DNA from 3 places in the Kitasatospora sp. NPDC057904 genome. Region 1 is predicted to be linked to each of the others. Evidence: riboswitches for the same ligand, from Rfam matches in the RefSeq annotation. Region 1 holds a riboswitch; each other region holds the start of a gene.
The links. A riboswitch is a leader RNA that binds a small molecule or an ion and turns the genes downstream of it on or off. The one in region 1 is predicted to bind cyclic di-AMP.
Positions count from the first base shown of each region.

Region 2: another riboswitch for cyclic di-AMP. It lies ahead of ACFVSN_RS11630 (transglycosylase family protein); the one in region 1 lies ahead of ACFVSN_RS40250 (M23 family metallopeptidase).
Region 3: another riboswitch for cyclic di-AMP. It lies ahead of ACFVSN_RS27505 (peptidoglycan DD-metalloendopeptidase family protein); the one in region 1 lies ahead of ACFVSN_RS40250 (M23 family metallopeptidase).

Region 1 covers NZ_JBHVOL010000030.1:58,523-62,820, forward strand. Annotated here, with positions in the region: gene ACFVSN_RS40235 (TetR/AcrR family transcriptional regulator) at 1-178, opposite strand, end outside; gene ACFVSN_RS40240 (alpha/beta fold hydrolase) at 217-1,044, opposite strand; gene ACFVSN_RS40245 (YiaA/YiaB family inner membrane protein) at 1,188-1,478, opposite strand; cyclic di-AMP (ydaO/yuaA leader) riboswitch at 1,731-1,889, shown strand; gene ACFVSN_RS40250 (M23 family metallopeptidase) at 1,902-2,735, shown strand; gene ACFVSN_RS40255 (hypothetical protein) at 2,793-3,749, opposite strand; gene ACFVSN_RS40260 (GNAT family N-acetyltransferase) at 3,792-4,298, shown strand, end outside.
Region 2 covers NZ_JBHVOL010000003.1:658,846-663,143, reverse strand. Annotated here, with positions in the region: gene ACFVSN_RS11635 (hypothetical protein) at 203-1,180, shown strand; cyclic di-AMP (ydaO/yuaA leader) riboswitch at 1,543-1,702, shown strand; gene ACFVSN_RS11630 (transglycosylase family protein) at 1,689-2,996, shown strand; gene ACFVSN_RS11625 (hypothetical protein) at 3,281-3,481, shown strand; gene ACFVSN_RS11620 (LacI family DNA-binding transcriptional regulator) at 3,656-4,298, opposite strand, start outside.
Region 3 covers NZ_JBHVOL010000011.1:307,423-311,720, forward strand. Annotated here, with positions in the region: gene ACFVSN_RS27500 (sensor histidine kinase) at 1-1,163, shown strand, start outside; gene ACFVSN_RS27505 (peptidoglycan DD-metalloendopeptidase family protein) at 1,369-2,298, opposite strand; cyclic di-AMP (ydaO/yuaA leader) riboswitch at 2,301-2,481, opposite strand; gene ACFVSN_RS27510 (DHA2 family efflux MFS transporter permease subunit) at 2,793-4,298, shown strand, end outside.

The sequences.
Region 1 (4,298 bases):
CGGCGATGAGCCGCCGCAGTTCGGTGAGGCCGCCGCTGACGTGCTTGTACAGGGAGGGGGTGGCGACGCCGGCCCGGGTGGCGACGGCGGCGAGGGTGAGGCCGTCCGGTCCCTGGTCGTCGATGAGGGCGAGGGCGTGGTCGACGACCTGCTCGGGCGTCAGTCCGACTCGGGGCATGGCTCGGTCTCTCTGTGTCGTGATCCGGGGGAGGAGGCTCAGGCGATCTCGGTGAGGAAGGGCAGCAGGGCACCGGCGACGGCCTGCGGGTTGTCGGCCATCGGGTAGTGCCCCGAGCCGTCGATCATCACCTTCCGGGCGCCGAGCGCCGCGGCCTGCCGGTCGGCGACGACCTCCGGCTTCGGGAAGTCGGGGTCCTTGGCGCCCATGAGGACGAGCGCCGGGCACCGCACGGCGGCGGTCCAGCCGACGGGCGAGGAGTCGCCGCGGACGTGTCCGCGGGTGGCGGTCCTGCGGCCGGGGGTGCGCAGCGAGTCGACGAGCCCGGCCACGTACGCGTCGAAGTCGGCCGGCTTGGCGCCCGGGTAGGCGAGCTTGCGGTGGTAGAAGCCCCAGAACGCGGGCCAGTGGATGACGACGGTCCCCATGGCGTGGACGACGCCGCGCATGAGGGCGTTCTGCGGGAGGTTCTCGATGAAGGCGTCGATCAGGACGATCCCGGCGACCCGCTCGGGCGCGTCCCCGGCGACCTTGACGACGGTCGCCCCGGTGTAGGAGCTGCCGGCCAGGACGGCCCGCTCGATGCCGAGGTGGTCGAGCAGGGCGAGGACGTCGGCGGCGATGGCGCCCGGCGCGTAGTCGTCCCAGGCGATCGAGGACTCGCCGAAGCCGCGCAGGTCCATGGTGATGACGCGGTGGCCGGCGGCGGCGAGCAGCGGGACGAGGCGCCGGTACGAGCGGCGGCTGTCGAGCATCCCGGGGAGGAGGACGACGGGGGTGCCGTCGCCCTTCCGGGTGTCGTCGAAGGCGATCCGGCCGCCGGGAACGTCGAGGTACTGGGTGTCCGGGGTGGTGGTGCCGTTCATGGTGGGCCTCCTCGGTCCGCTGCTGCGGTGGCATCGGCGGTGCTGCCGATAGCCATAAAGCTAAGGCTAATAGCCTTAGCCGTCAAGCTATCGGCCCGCTCTGATGTGAGGAGGCCGTCCGCGCCGACCGGCACCCCGCCCCCTCACGTCCCTTCGACCTTGAACGGGTCGTGCTCGCTGAGCAGCTTCTCCAGCCGGGCCTGGTCCACCCGGGTGACGATCTCGTTCGTCTCCTGCTTGTCCCGGATGACCTTGGCGAGCGTGAAGGAGGAGGTGACGGTGTAGAGCAGGCCGATCCCGAGGAAGGCCCGGGTCCAGGCCCCGACCGGCAGGTAGGCGATCCCGAGGGCGAGGGCGGTGCCCGACAGGGCGAAGGAGAGCACGGCCTGGAGGTAGTACGCGGCCGTGGTGCGTGACTGCATCGGTGCGTTCATGGCGCCAGGATGGCGGCGGTCCGGCCGCCGCACATGAGTAGGAGTACTCAGACGGGCCTGGTCGGGCCGTCGTTCGGTGATGCCCAATCACGTTAAGTAGTGCCAGGGGTGGGTAAGAGCCGCAAATCAGTCATAGGGCGCAAGGCACCCGCCCGGTTGTCGGCCGTCCCGGGCGGATGGCTTGGAATCAGGGCGCCCTAGGATTAACGTTTGATAACGCAGCGCGGTCGAAACGCCGTACCCAGACGGCACCGTGCGCCGTCGCCTAATCCCGCCGGCCGGCCTCCGGGCAGGTCAGGGAGCCGGGGAACCACGTTCCTTGGGGTGAATCGGCGGGGCCCCGGCCCGGCCGTAGGAGACCTTCCTGCTCCGAACCCGTCAGCTAACCCGGTAGGCGCGAAGGAAGGAAAGGAGCACGCCTCCGTGGCGTCGACGCACACCCCGGCACAGCCCGCCGGCCCTGCCGCCGGTACCCAGCTCCTCGACCACCCCCGTCCGGCCGGGGACGAGTTCCCGGCCCCGGAGGCCGAGGCCAACCGCCACCGGATGCCGCGTCAGACCCGCGGAGCCTCCCCGCTGCTCGGCGTCACCGCCGTCGCCGCCACCCTGGGCGCCACCGGCTTCGCCTCCGCGACCCCGGCCGCCGCGCCCGCCGTCGAGTCCCCGGACGAGGCCCCGGTCGCGCTCGCCGCAGACCCCGGCCTCGCGCTCGCCGCCCGCATCCAGCAGCAGGCCGACGGCCAGCGCACCGCCGCCGAGGAGGGCGCCCGCGTGCAGGCCGCGCAGGAGGCCCAGGCCAAGGCCGCCGCCAAGGAGGCCGAGGCGAAGAAGGCCGCCGACGACGCCGAGAAGGCCAAGGCCGCCGCCCTCACGCTGCCGGTGCGCGACTACAACCTGAGCGCCCACTACGGCCAGAGCGCCCGCTACTGGGCGCACCTGCACACCGGCCTGGACTTCGCCGCCGACACCGGCACCGCCGTGTTCGCGGTCGGCCAGGGCACGATCACCTCGGCCGGCTGGTCCGGCGCGTACGGCTACCGCATCGTCGAGACCCTGCCCGACGGCACCGAGATCTGGTACTGCCACCTCTCCTCGATCATCAAGGGCAGCGGCACGGTGACCTCCGGCCAGCAGATCGGCAAGGTCGGCGCCACCGGCAACGTCACCGGCCCCCACCTGCACCTGGAGGTCCGCCCGGGCGGCGGCGCCCCGGTCGACCCGGAGACCTGGCTCCAGCAGCGCGGCCTGAACCCCTAGCCGCCGCGCAACGCAAACGGGAAAGGCCCCGACCGTCGCCGGCCGGGGCCTTCCGCATCAGTCCCGTTCCGACGGCTCCGACGATTCCGGCGACTCCAGCGATTCCGACGGCTCCGACGGCTCCGGCGATTCCGACGGCTCCGACGCCTGCGGCAGCTGCGCCAGGTACGCCTCGATCTCCGCCGGCCCCGGCTCCGGCGCGAGCTCGGGGAACTCCTCGACCAGCAGCCGCGGCAGCCCCGGCACCGTCCACTCGCCGCACAGCGCGAGCGCCGCCTGCACCGCCGCGTCCTCGAACTGCCCGAAGTCCCCGGCCAGTTCGTCCGGCATCGGGCGCCCCAGCGCGTTCAGCTCGGCGAGGTTGCGGTAGCTGCGCCGCATCAGGCCCTGCTCCAGCAGCCGCCGCGCACCGTCCGTGGCCATGCCGACCGACAGCACCCGGCCCGGGCCCCAGCCCTGCTCGTCCGGCTCGTCCAGCCACCCGGCCTCGGCCAGCGCGGCGAACGCGTCCAGCCGGTCCTCCTCGGCCAGTTCGAGGAACCCGGCGAGCCAGTCCCGCACCGCGGCCCCGTCCGTGACGTCCACCCCGTGCGCGCGCAGCAGCACCGCGTACAGCCGGGGCCACGTCACCAGGTCCGCCCGGCGCAGCAGCCCGGCCGCGACCTCGCCCTGCCACTCGGCCTCGGCGTGCAGCCGCTCCTGCCGCTTGGCGTTGAGCCGCTTCGCCGCCCGCTGGTGGTCGACCAGCAGCCGGACGGCCTCGCCGTACGCGAACGGGTCCTCGTCGGGGGCGGGCTGGACGTACAGGTGGAGCCGCTCGTACAGCAGGTGCTCCACGGCGTCCGAGGTCAGTTCGGGCCAGCCGTCGCGCATCCTGCCCTCGCCCAGCTCCAGCAGCGCCAGCACCGTGCGCAGCGGCGCCTCGGCCACCGGGGTGCGGCCCTCCGCCGCCGCCCAGGCGAGCAGGTCGGCGGCCCTGGTGCGCGGGGCGAGCCGCAGGTCTTCGTCGTTCATAGCTCGAACGGTAACCGCTGGTCGGGGGTAGGGTCGGCAGCCATGGTCCCCGTACGTCTCACCGGCCCCCGGCTGGCCATCCGCGAGTACCACCACACCCCGGAGGAACTGGACGCGCTGCACGCGCTCTTCGGCGACCCGGAGGTCACGCGGTACCTCCCGTTCGAGCCGCGCGACCGCGAGGCCTGCGCGGACCAGCTCGCCCTCTACCTGGAGGGGGCGATGGAGGAGGAACGCGAGACCTACCGCCTGGCCGTCACCCTCCACGGCGCCGATGCCGAACCCCAAGCCGAAGCCGACGCCGCACCCCGAGCCGACGCCGGAGCCGACGACCCGGCGGACGCCGCGCCGATCGGCCAGGCCGCCCTCACCCTCGGCCCGTACCGGTCGGCCGAGCTCGGGTACGTGCTGCGCCGGGACGCGTGGGGGCACGGCTACGGGAGCGAGACCGCCCGGCTGCTGTGCGTCCTCGCCTTCGACCACCTCGGCCTGCACCGGCTGGCCGCCTCCGTGGACGTCGACAACGCGGCCTCCGTCCGGGTGCTCGGG
Region 2 (4,298 bases), on a different contig from region 1:
ACGTGACGCCCCACCGGACACGTCTCCAGGAGATACCGGCGGACGCGCGGGGGTTGGGCCAGGTATGTCCGGAATATGACCTAATGACCGCTCATCGACCCGCGCACGCGGGAGCTCCGCGCGCCGCGCACACCACGCTCGCGCGAAACCGGCACGGCAGCCGACTGCAGCCCTGACGGGCCGATGTCCTACGATCTCCGCCATGAGCACCGCAGCCATCCCGGGCGCGCCACTGCCCGTTCGCACTCCAGGCTCCCGTGCGCGGGGGCGCCACCGTCGCCCCGAGCGCCCCGAGATCCCGTCCGGCTCCCCGGCCCTGGTGCTCGCCGTGCCCGCGACCGCCGGGCCCGAGTCCCACTCGGTCGTCGAGGAGCTGCTCTCGATCGTCCGCAGCGAGCAGAACGGCGTCCAGACCGCGGTGGGCTACCTCCCCGGCGACGGCACCGAGGGCGCGGACGGCACCGAGCGCAGCATCGGCGAGCTGCTGGCGGCCGCCGCCGAGGCCGGCGTCCCGGCACCGATCCTGGTACCCCTGGTGCCCGGCCCGCACGACTTCCTGCCCGAACTCCACGCACTCGCCGCCGAGTACGGCGCGCACGTCACCGACGTGCTGGGCCCGCACCCGCTGCTGGCCGAGGCCGTCCACGTCCGCCTGTCCGAGGCCGGGCTGGCCCGCGCCGACCGCGCCCGCCTGTTCGCCATCGCGACCGCCGCGGACGGCGTCGTGCTGACCACCGTCGGCGGCGAGGACGCCGCGGCCGCCGCCGGCATCACCGGCGTGCTGCTGGCCGCCCGCCTGGCCGTCCCGGTCGTCCCCGCCGCGCTCGACGTGCCCGGCTCGGTCGCCGCCGCCGTCGCGCACCTCAAGGAGACCGGCTCGCAGCGCCCCGCGCTGGCCCCGCTGGTGATCGGCCCGGAGGCGGACTCCGAGCTGCTCGCCACGGCCGCCGAGGAGACCGGCTGCCCGTCCGCCGCGCCGCTCGGCGCCTACCAGACGGTCGGCCAGCTCATCGCCTCGCTGTACCTGGCCGCGCTGCCGGCGCCGTCCGCGGAGGCCCTGGCCGCCGCGCAGGCCCAGGCCGAGGCCGAGGCGGCGGAGGCCGCCTCCGAGGGCTCCCGCGCGGCCCACGCGGCCGGCGGGACGGCCTCCGGGGCGACCGGGGAGGCCGCCGGCGAGTAACCGCCGACAACGCGTACGGAAGGGCCCGGAGCGACCGCGCTCCGGGCCCTTTCGGCTTGCGGCGTAAGGGAATTAAGAGCCGAATGCGCGAGATGTCCGTTCTGTGATTGTTTGCGATCGGGTGACCGCCCGTCATGCGATTCCTGAGAGCCTGACAGTTGTGCACATCCGCAGGTTTATTGCGAGAAAACGATCATTTTCGATCTTGGAGAAGGAAATTCTTGGCGGCTTTCCATAATCCGTGATGCGCATCACAGGTATTTGCAGTTCGTACTTAAGTCTGCTTAACGTGCTCCCCGTTCGTGACCACACGGACCCAGCACATCCGCAACGCCGAGTCCTGCCGTCGGGTGCGCTGGAAGCGCGAAAACGCACCACGGCAGGAGCGGGGGACCCACAGGTAAGTCGCCCCGGACCGATCCACGGAACGGTCCTGGGCTAGGGGTGAAGCCGCGCCACAGCGCGGCCGGGCAACTCCGGCCCGAATCCGACAGCTCACCTCGCAGGCGTGGGAGAGGACCGCGTCTTCATGCTGCCCACCAACGGCACTCGCCTGTCCAGCCGCACCCGCCGCGTGATCGCCGCCCTCGGCGTCGCCGGCGTCGGCCTCACCATCCCCTGCCTCACCTCCGGCACCGCCTCCGCCGCCTCCGTCGCCACCTGGGACAAGGTCGCCCAGTGCGAGAGCAGCGGCGACTGGAGCATCAACACCGGCAACGGCTTCTACGGCGGCCTGCAGTTCACCTCCAGCACCTGGGCCGCCTTCGGCGGCACCTCGTACGCCCCGCAGGCCAACCAGGCCACCAAGGACCAGCAGATCGCCGTCGCCGAGAAGGTCCTCGCCTCGCAGGGCCCCGGCGCCTGGCCCGTGTGCTCCGTCCAGGCCGGCCTGACCGCGGGCGGCGCCCCGGCCGCCGTCGACACCTCCGCCGCCGCGAGCACCGCGAAGGCCGCCCCGGCCGCCCCGGCCGTCAAGCCGGCCCCGAAGCCCGCCGCCCCGGCGCAGGACCAGGCACAGGCCCCGGCCGCCGCCGACTCCGCCAAGGGCACCTGGACGCAGAAGCGCCAGGACTGGACCCAGGGCGGCACCACCCAGGCCGGTGCCTCGGACTACACCGTCGTGGCCGGCGACTGGCTGTCCACGATCGCCGACAAGCACAACGTCAAGGGCGGCTGGCAGCGCCTGTACGAGCTGAACCGCGGCACCCTGACCGACGGTCCGGACACCATCTACCCGGGCCAGCACCTGTCCTTCGGCGACTCCGCCCAGGCGCCGGCCGGCCAGTCCGGTGACTTCAACTGGTTCGACCGCTCGCAGAAGCCGGGCCAGTCCTCCGCCGGGAACGCCGTGACCGCCCAGCCGGCCGCCGAGGCCCAGACCCCGGCCGCCAAGCCGTCCTCGAAGCCCGCCGCCAAGCCCTCCGCCCAGGCGCAGACCCCGGCCCCGGCCGTCACCGGCTCGATGGCCGCCGCGGTCAGCTTCGCCAAGGCGCAGGTCGGCCAGGCGTACGTCTACGGCGGCACCGGCAACGGCGGCTGGGACTGCTCGGGCCTCACCCAGGCCGCGCTGCGCGCCGCGGGCATCTCCATCCCGCGCGTCGCCAACGACCAGGCCGCCGCGAGCACCCATGTCTCGCTGGACAGCCTGCAGCCGGGCGACCTGCTGTTCTGGTCCAACAACGGCCAGGACTCCGGCGTCTACCACGTCGCCATCTACATCGGCGGCGGCCAGTACGTCGAGGCCGCCAACCCGAGCTCGGGCGTCCGCCTGCAGACCATCGCCAACTGGGCGCCGGACTTCGCCGGCCGCGTCTGAGGATCCTTCCGGAACCGTCCCGCCGGGGACGGGTGACGGATCGCGGATGACAGCGAACAGATGACAGATAACAGATGACAGATTTCATCATCTGTTATCTGTCACCCGCCCACCGCCCCGGGGAGAGACTGGTCGCTCTCCCCGGGGCTTCGGCGTACCCGCCTCCGAAGTCCGTGCCGCCTCCCCCCGGCGCGCACCCGCGGCTCCGCGCATCGGAGCATTCGCGTGGTCAAACCCCGGCCCAGCGGGCATGCTGCTGCTCTGCACCCGAGGAGGAGTCACCCATGGCCCAGGTCACCGTCACGCTCGACGCGAACCTCGCGATCGACGCGATGATGCTCTCCGGCACCAAGAGTCCCCAGGACGCCGTCGAACTGATCCTGCGCGACTACCTGGCCCGCGGTCGCCGCACCGAGACCCGCACCGGCGACGCCGCCGACGGCCACCGCGTCACCGCCGACCGCCCGACCGTCCAGGAGGGCTGACCCCGGCCCGGCACGGCACTCGCGGCACAGCCCAGCACGGCGCAGCACAAGCCCAGCACAGCACAGCACAGCCCGGCACAGCACAGCACAAGCCCGGCACAGCCCGGCACGGCACGCCGAAGGGCCCCGGAGAGCAACCGCCCTCCGGGGCCCTTCACACGGCCGTCACCGGCCTCAGCGCGCGCAGGCCCCCGTGGAGCCGCGCATGACCAACTCCGGCTGGAACATGAACTCCCCGCGCTGGGCGGCGTTCCCGCCCACCTCCTCCAGCAGCGCGTCCACCGCCGCCGTCGCCATCGCCTCGACCGGCTGGCGGATCGTCGTCAGCGGCGGCTCGGTGAAGGCGATCAGCGGCGAGTCGTCGAAGCCGACCACCGACACGTCCTGCGGCACCGACAGCCCCCGCTGCCGCACCGCCCGGATCGCCCCGAGCGCCATCATGTCGCTGCCGCACACGATCGCCGTGCACCCCTTGTCCAGCAGCGCGCCCGCCGCCGCGTGCCCGCCCTCGACGCTGAACAGCGTGTGGTGGACCAGCTCCTCGGCCTCCTCCTGCGTCCGCCCGAGGACGGTGCGCATCGCGGCCGTGAAGCCCTCGATCTTGCGCAGCACCGGCACGTACCGCCTCTGGCCGACCGCCAGCCCGATCCGCTCGTGCCCCAGCTCGGCGAGGTGCTGGACGGCCATCCACATGGCGGCCCGGTCGTCCGGCGAGATGAACGGCGCGTCGATCCGCTCGCTGAAGCCGTTGATCAGGACGAACGGCACCCCGCGCCCGGCCAGCCGGGCGTAGCGGTCGTGGTCGGCGGTGGAGTCG
Region 3 (4,298 bases), on a different contig from region 1:
GCGCCGTGGTCGTCACCCCGGACGACCTGCCCGTCGCGCAGAGCGGGAGCAGCGGCCCGCACGCCGCCTCGCTGTTCCGCGACGGCCACACCGTCGACGGCACCCCGGTGCGGGTCTACGTGGTCAGCTTCGGCCCGGTGATGTTCGACAACGCCGCCTCCACCGCCGCCGTGGCGCTCGCCCAGCCGCTCGAACCGGTGCAGGACGCGCTCACCGAGCTCGCCCTGATCACCGCCGGCGCCGCGGCCGTCGTCATCGCGCTCGCCGCCGCGGGCGCCCTGTGGATCGCCCGCACCGCCCTGCGCCCGGTCGACCGCCTCACCCGCGCGGCCCAGCACATCGCCCGCACCCAGGAGCCGGGCGTGACGATCGAGGTCTCCGGACACGACGAGATCGCCCGCTTCGGCGAGGCCTTCAACGCGATGAGCACCGCCCTCGCCGGTTCGCTGGACAGCCAGGCCCGGCTGATCGCCGACGCCGGCCACGAACTGCGCACCCCGCTGGCCTCCATGCGCACCAACGTCGACCTGCTCATCCGCAGCCAGGAGTCCGGTCGCCCACTGCCCGAGGCGACGCTCACCCGGATCCTCGGCAACATGAAGGCGCAGATGACGGAACTCTCCACCCTCATCGGCGACCTGCTCGAACTGTCCCGCCCCGCCGACGCCCGCGGCGCGAAGCCGCTGCCCGTCGTCGCCCTGCACGACATCGCCGCCCGGGCCGTCGAGCGGGCCGAACTGCGCGGCCCCGGCCTGGTGTTCGGCGCCGACCTGACGCCCTGGTACGTGCGCGCCGATCCGCACGCGCTGGAGCGCGCCGTGATCAACCTGCTGGACAACGCGGTGAAGTTCAGCCCGCCCGGCGGCCGGATCGGCGTCTCGCTGGCGGACGGCGAACTCGCCGTCCGCGACGAGGGCCCCGGCATCGCCGCCGAGGACCTCCCGCACGTCTTCGACCGCTTCTGGCGCTCCCCGTCCGCCCGCCAACTGCCGGGATCCGGCCTGGGGCTGGCGATCGTCGCCCGCACGGTCCGCGCGGCCGGCGGCGAGGTCGCGCTCGCACCGGCCGGCCCGGACGGCGGCACCGTCGCGACCGTCCGGCTGCCGGGCGCGGCCACACCGCCGCCGGAGACGCCCCCGCCGGCCGGCGCCGACCGGAGCTGAGGCCGGCGACGAGAACGGCAGGCCGGAAGACAGCGACCGGCCCGGCCCACGAGGAATCCTCGTGGGCCGGGCCGGTCTGGGCGTGTCCCGCGCCCATGTCCGCCGGTGCGGCGATCACCCGGTCGAGCGGTCACCCGACATGACCATCCCGGACGATCGTTTCGCCCCGCACCTACGGTGGTCCGTCATCCCCGAAGGGGGGAGCTCAGAGCGCGACGCCGTGCGCCCGGAGGTAGGCGACCGGGTCGATGTCCGAGCCGTACTCCGGCCCGGTGCGGATCTCGAAGTGCAGGTGCGGGCCGGTCACGTTGCCGGTGGCACCGGACAGGCCGAGCTGCTGGCCGACGGTCACGGACTGGCCGACCGTCACGCCGATCGAGGACAGGTGCGCGTACTGCGCGTACTTGCCGTCGGCGAGCTGGATCTCGACCTCGTTGCCGTAGGCACCACCGTTGTCGGCCTTCACCACGACGCCGTTGGCGACGGCGCGCACCGGGGTGCCGGTGGAGGCGACGAAGTCCTGGCCGGTGTGGTGGCCGGAGGCCCACATCGCGCCGGCGACGCCGTACGCCTCGCCGAGCACCGGGTTGGCGAGCGGGGCGACATAGCCGGAGGCGGCGGCGACCGGAGCGGCGGCCGGAGCCTGCGCGGGCTGGGCCACGGTGGCCTGGACCTGCACCTGGGCACCCGGGGTGGTGGCCTCGGTCTGGACCTGCACCTGCGGCTTGGCGGCCGGGGCGGCGGGCTTCTGAGCGGGAGCGGCCGGGGCGGCCGGGGCGGCCTGGGCCGCGATCGCGAGCGACTGACCCGGGAAGATCAGGTTCGGGTTGGCGCCGACCACGGAACGGTTGTGCGCGTACAGCGCCTGCCAACCGCCCTCGACGTGCTTGGCGTCGGCGATCTTCGAGAGGGTGTCACCGCTGACGACCCGGTAGGAGGCGTCGCCCTGGGCGGCGGCCGGAGCGGCCGGGGCCGAGGCGGCGGCGACCGGAGCGGCGGGGGTGCCGGGGGCGGTGTGGGCCTGGGCGCTCATCGCGGTGACGAGCGGGAGGGCGAAGGAGACACCGGTGACGGCGGTCGCGATGCCGATGCGGGCGGCGCGGGGCAGGGTGATACGACGAGCCTGAGCAGGCATGGAAGTTTCCTCTCCGACGCCTGCGAGGTGAGCTGTCGGGTTCGGGCTGGAGTTGCCCGGCCGCATGCGCGGCTTCACCCCGAGCCGGCCCTGGAACTTCCGCGCAAACAGCGCGAATTCCGGTCCGGCGACTTACCTGTGGGTCCCCCGCTCCTGCCGTACAGAGTTCAGTGCGAGCCACCGGGCAGCGGCAGGACTCGGCGTTCCACCCGGTGGATCCGTCCGGACTGGCCGGTCGGTCGCTGAACTAAAACTCATCCGTCCGGGTGAAGCAATGTCGATCTCTTGAACCCACAACAACCCCACCCGCCACGATGACGCTCCGAATGATCCGGAATACGGTGCGTGCACAATCCATTCACTGCCCGCAGCGGATCAACGACCCTCCGCCGACGAGCCGACCCCTCCGTGACCACACGATCACCCACCGCACCCCCCGGACGCACCACCGGTGACCCTTGTCACGTGCACCCCGCCGGGCGGAGGATCGGGCCGTGGCCACAACCAACGCCGGCTCCTTGCGCCTGGGCACCGCGCAGGGACGCTGGGTCCTCCTGGCAACAGTGCTCGGCTCCAGCATGGCGATGCTCGACGGCACCGTGGTGAACGTCGCCCTGCCCCGCATCGGCACCGACCTCGGCGCCACCCTCGCGTCCCTGCAGTGGACGCTGAACGCCTACCTGCTGACGCTCGCCGGGCTCATCCTGCTCGGCGGCGCGCTCGGCGACCGCTACGGCCGGCGCCGGGTCTTCCTGCTCGGCGTGGTCTGGTTCGCCATCGCCTCCGCGGCCTGCGCCGCCGCGCCGAACATCCAGGTGCTGATCGCCGCACGCGCCGTCCAGGGCATCGGCGGGGCGCTGCTGACGCCCGGTTCGCTCGCCATGCTCCAGGCGGTCTTCCACCCGGACGACCGCTCGGCCGCGGTCGGCCTGTGGTCCGGCCTCGGCGGCGTGTCGGCGGCCGTCGGCCCGTTCGTCGGCGGCTGGCTCGTGGACGGCCCCGGCTGGCGCTGGATCTTCCTGCTCAACCTGCCGCTCGCCGCCGCCGTGATCGCGGTCGCCACCCGCTACGTCCCCGAGAGCCGGGACGAGAGCGCCACCGGCCGCTTCGACGTGCTCGGCTCGGTGCTCGCCGCCCTCGCGCTCGGCACCTTCACCTACGCGCTGACGGCGGGCGGCGAGGGCCTGTCCCCCGTCGTCTGGGTCACCGGCGTGCTCGGGCTCGTGCTCGGCGCGGCCTTCATCGTCGTCGAACGCCGCGCCCCCGAACCGATGCTGCCGCTCGGGCTGTTCTCCTCGCGGCTGTTCACCGCCGTGAACCTCGTCACCCTCTGCGTGTACGCGGCGTTCAGCGGCGTCTTCTTCCTCCTGGTCGTCCAGTTGCAGATCGTCGCCCGCTTCTCGCCGCTGGTGTCCGGCCTGGCCCTGGTGCCGATCACCGTGCTGATGCTCGCGCTGTCCTCGCGCGCCGCGCGGCTCGGCAAGCGGATCGGCCCGAGGATCCCGCTGACCGTCGGGCCGCTGCTGTGCGCCGCCGGGGTGCTGCTGATGCTGCGCGCCGGCGCCGGCTCCTCCTACTGGGCGGACGTCCTGCCCGCCGTCACGGTGATGGGCTGCGGCATGACGCTGCTGGTCGCTCCACTGACGGCGACCGTCCTCGCGGCCGTCGAGGTGCGGCACGCGGGCATCGCGAGCGGGGTCAACAACGCCGCCGCCCGCGCGGCCGGCCTGCTCGCGGTCGCGGCCCTCCCGGCCCTGGCCGGCCTGAGCGGCGACGCGTACCGGGTGCCGGCCGCGGTCGACAACGCCTTCCACACCGCGATGCTGATCTGCGCCGGGCTCCTGACGGCCGGCGCGATCACCGCCTTCGTGACCATCCGCGGCAACGTGCTGGCCCCCGAGGACCACCCGGTCGCGGAGCCGGACACCGAGTGGTGCTGCGGCACGACCCCGCCCCTCGACCCCGGCCACGTCCACACGCACGAGGGCCCCGCCACCGGT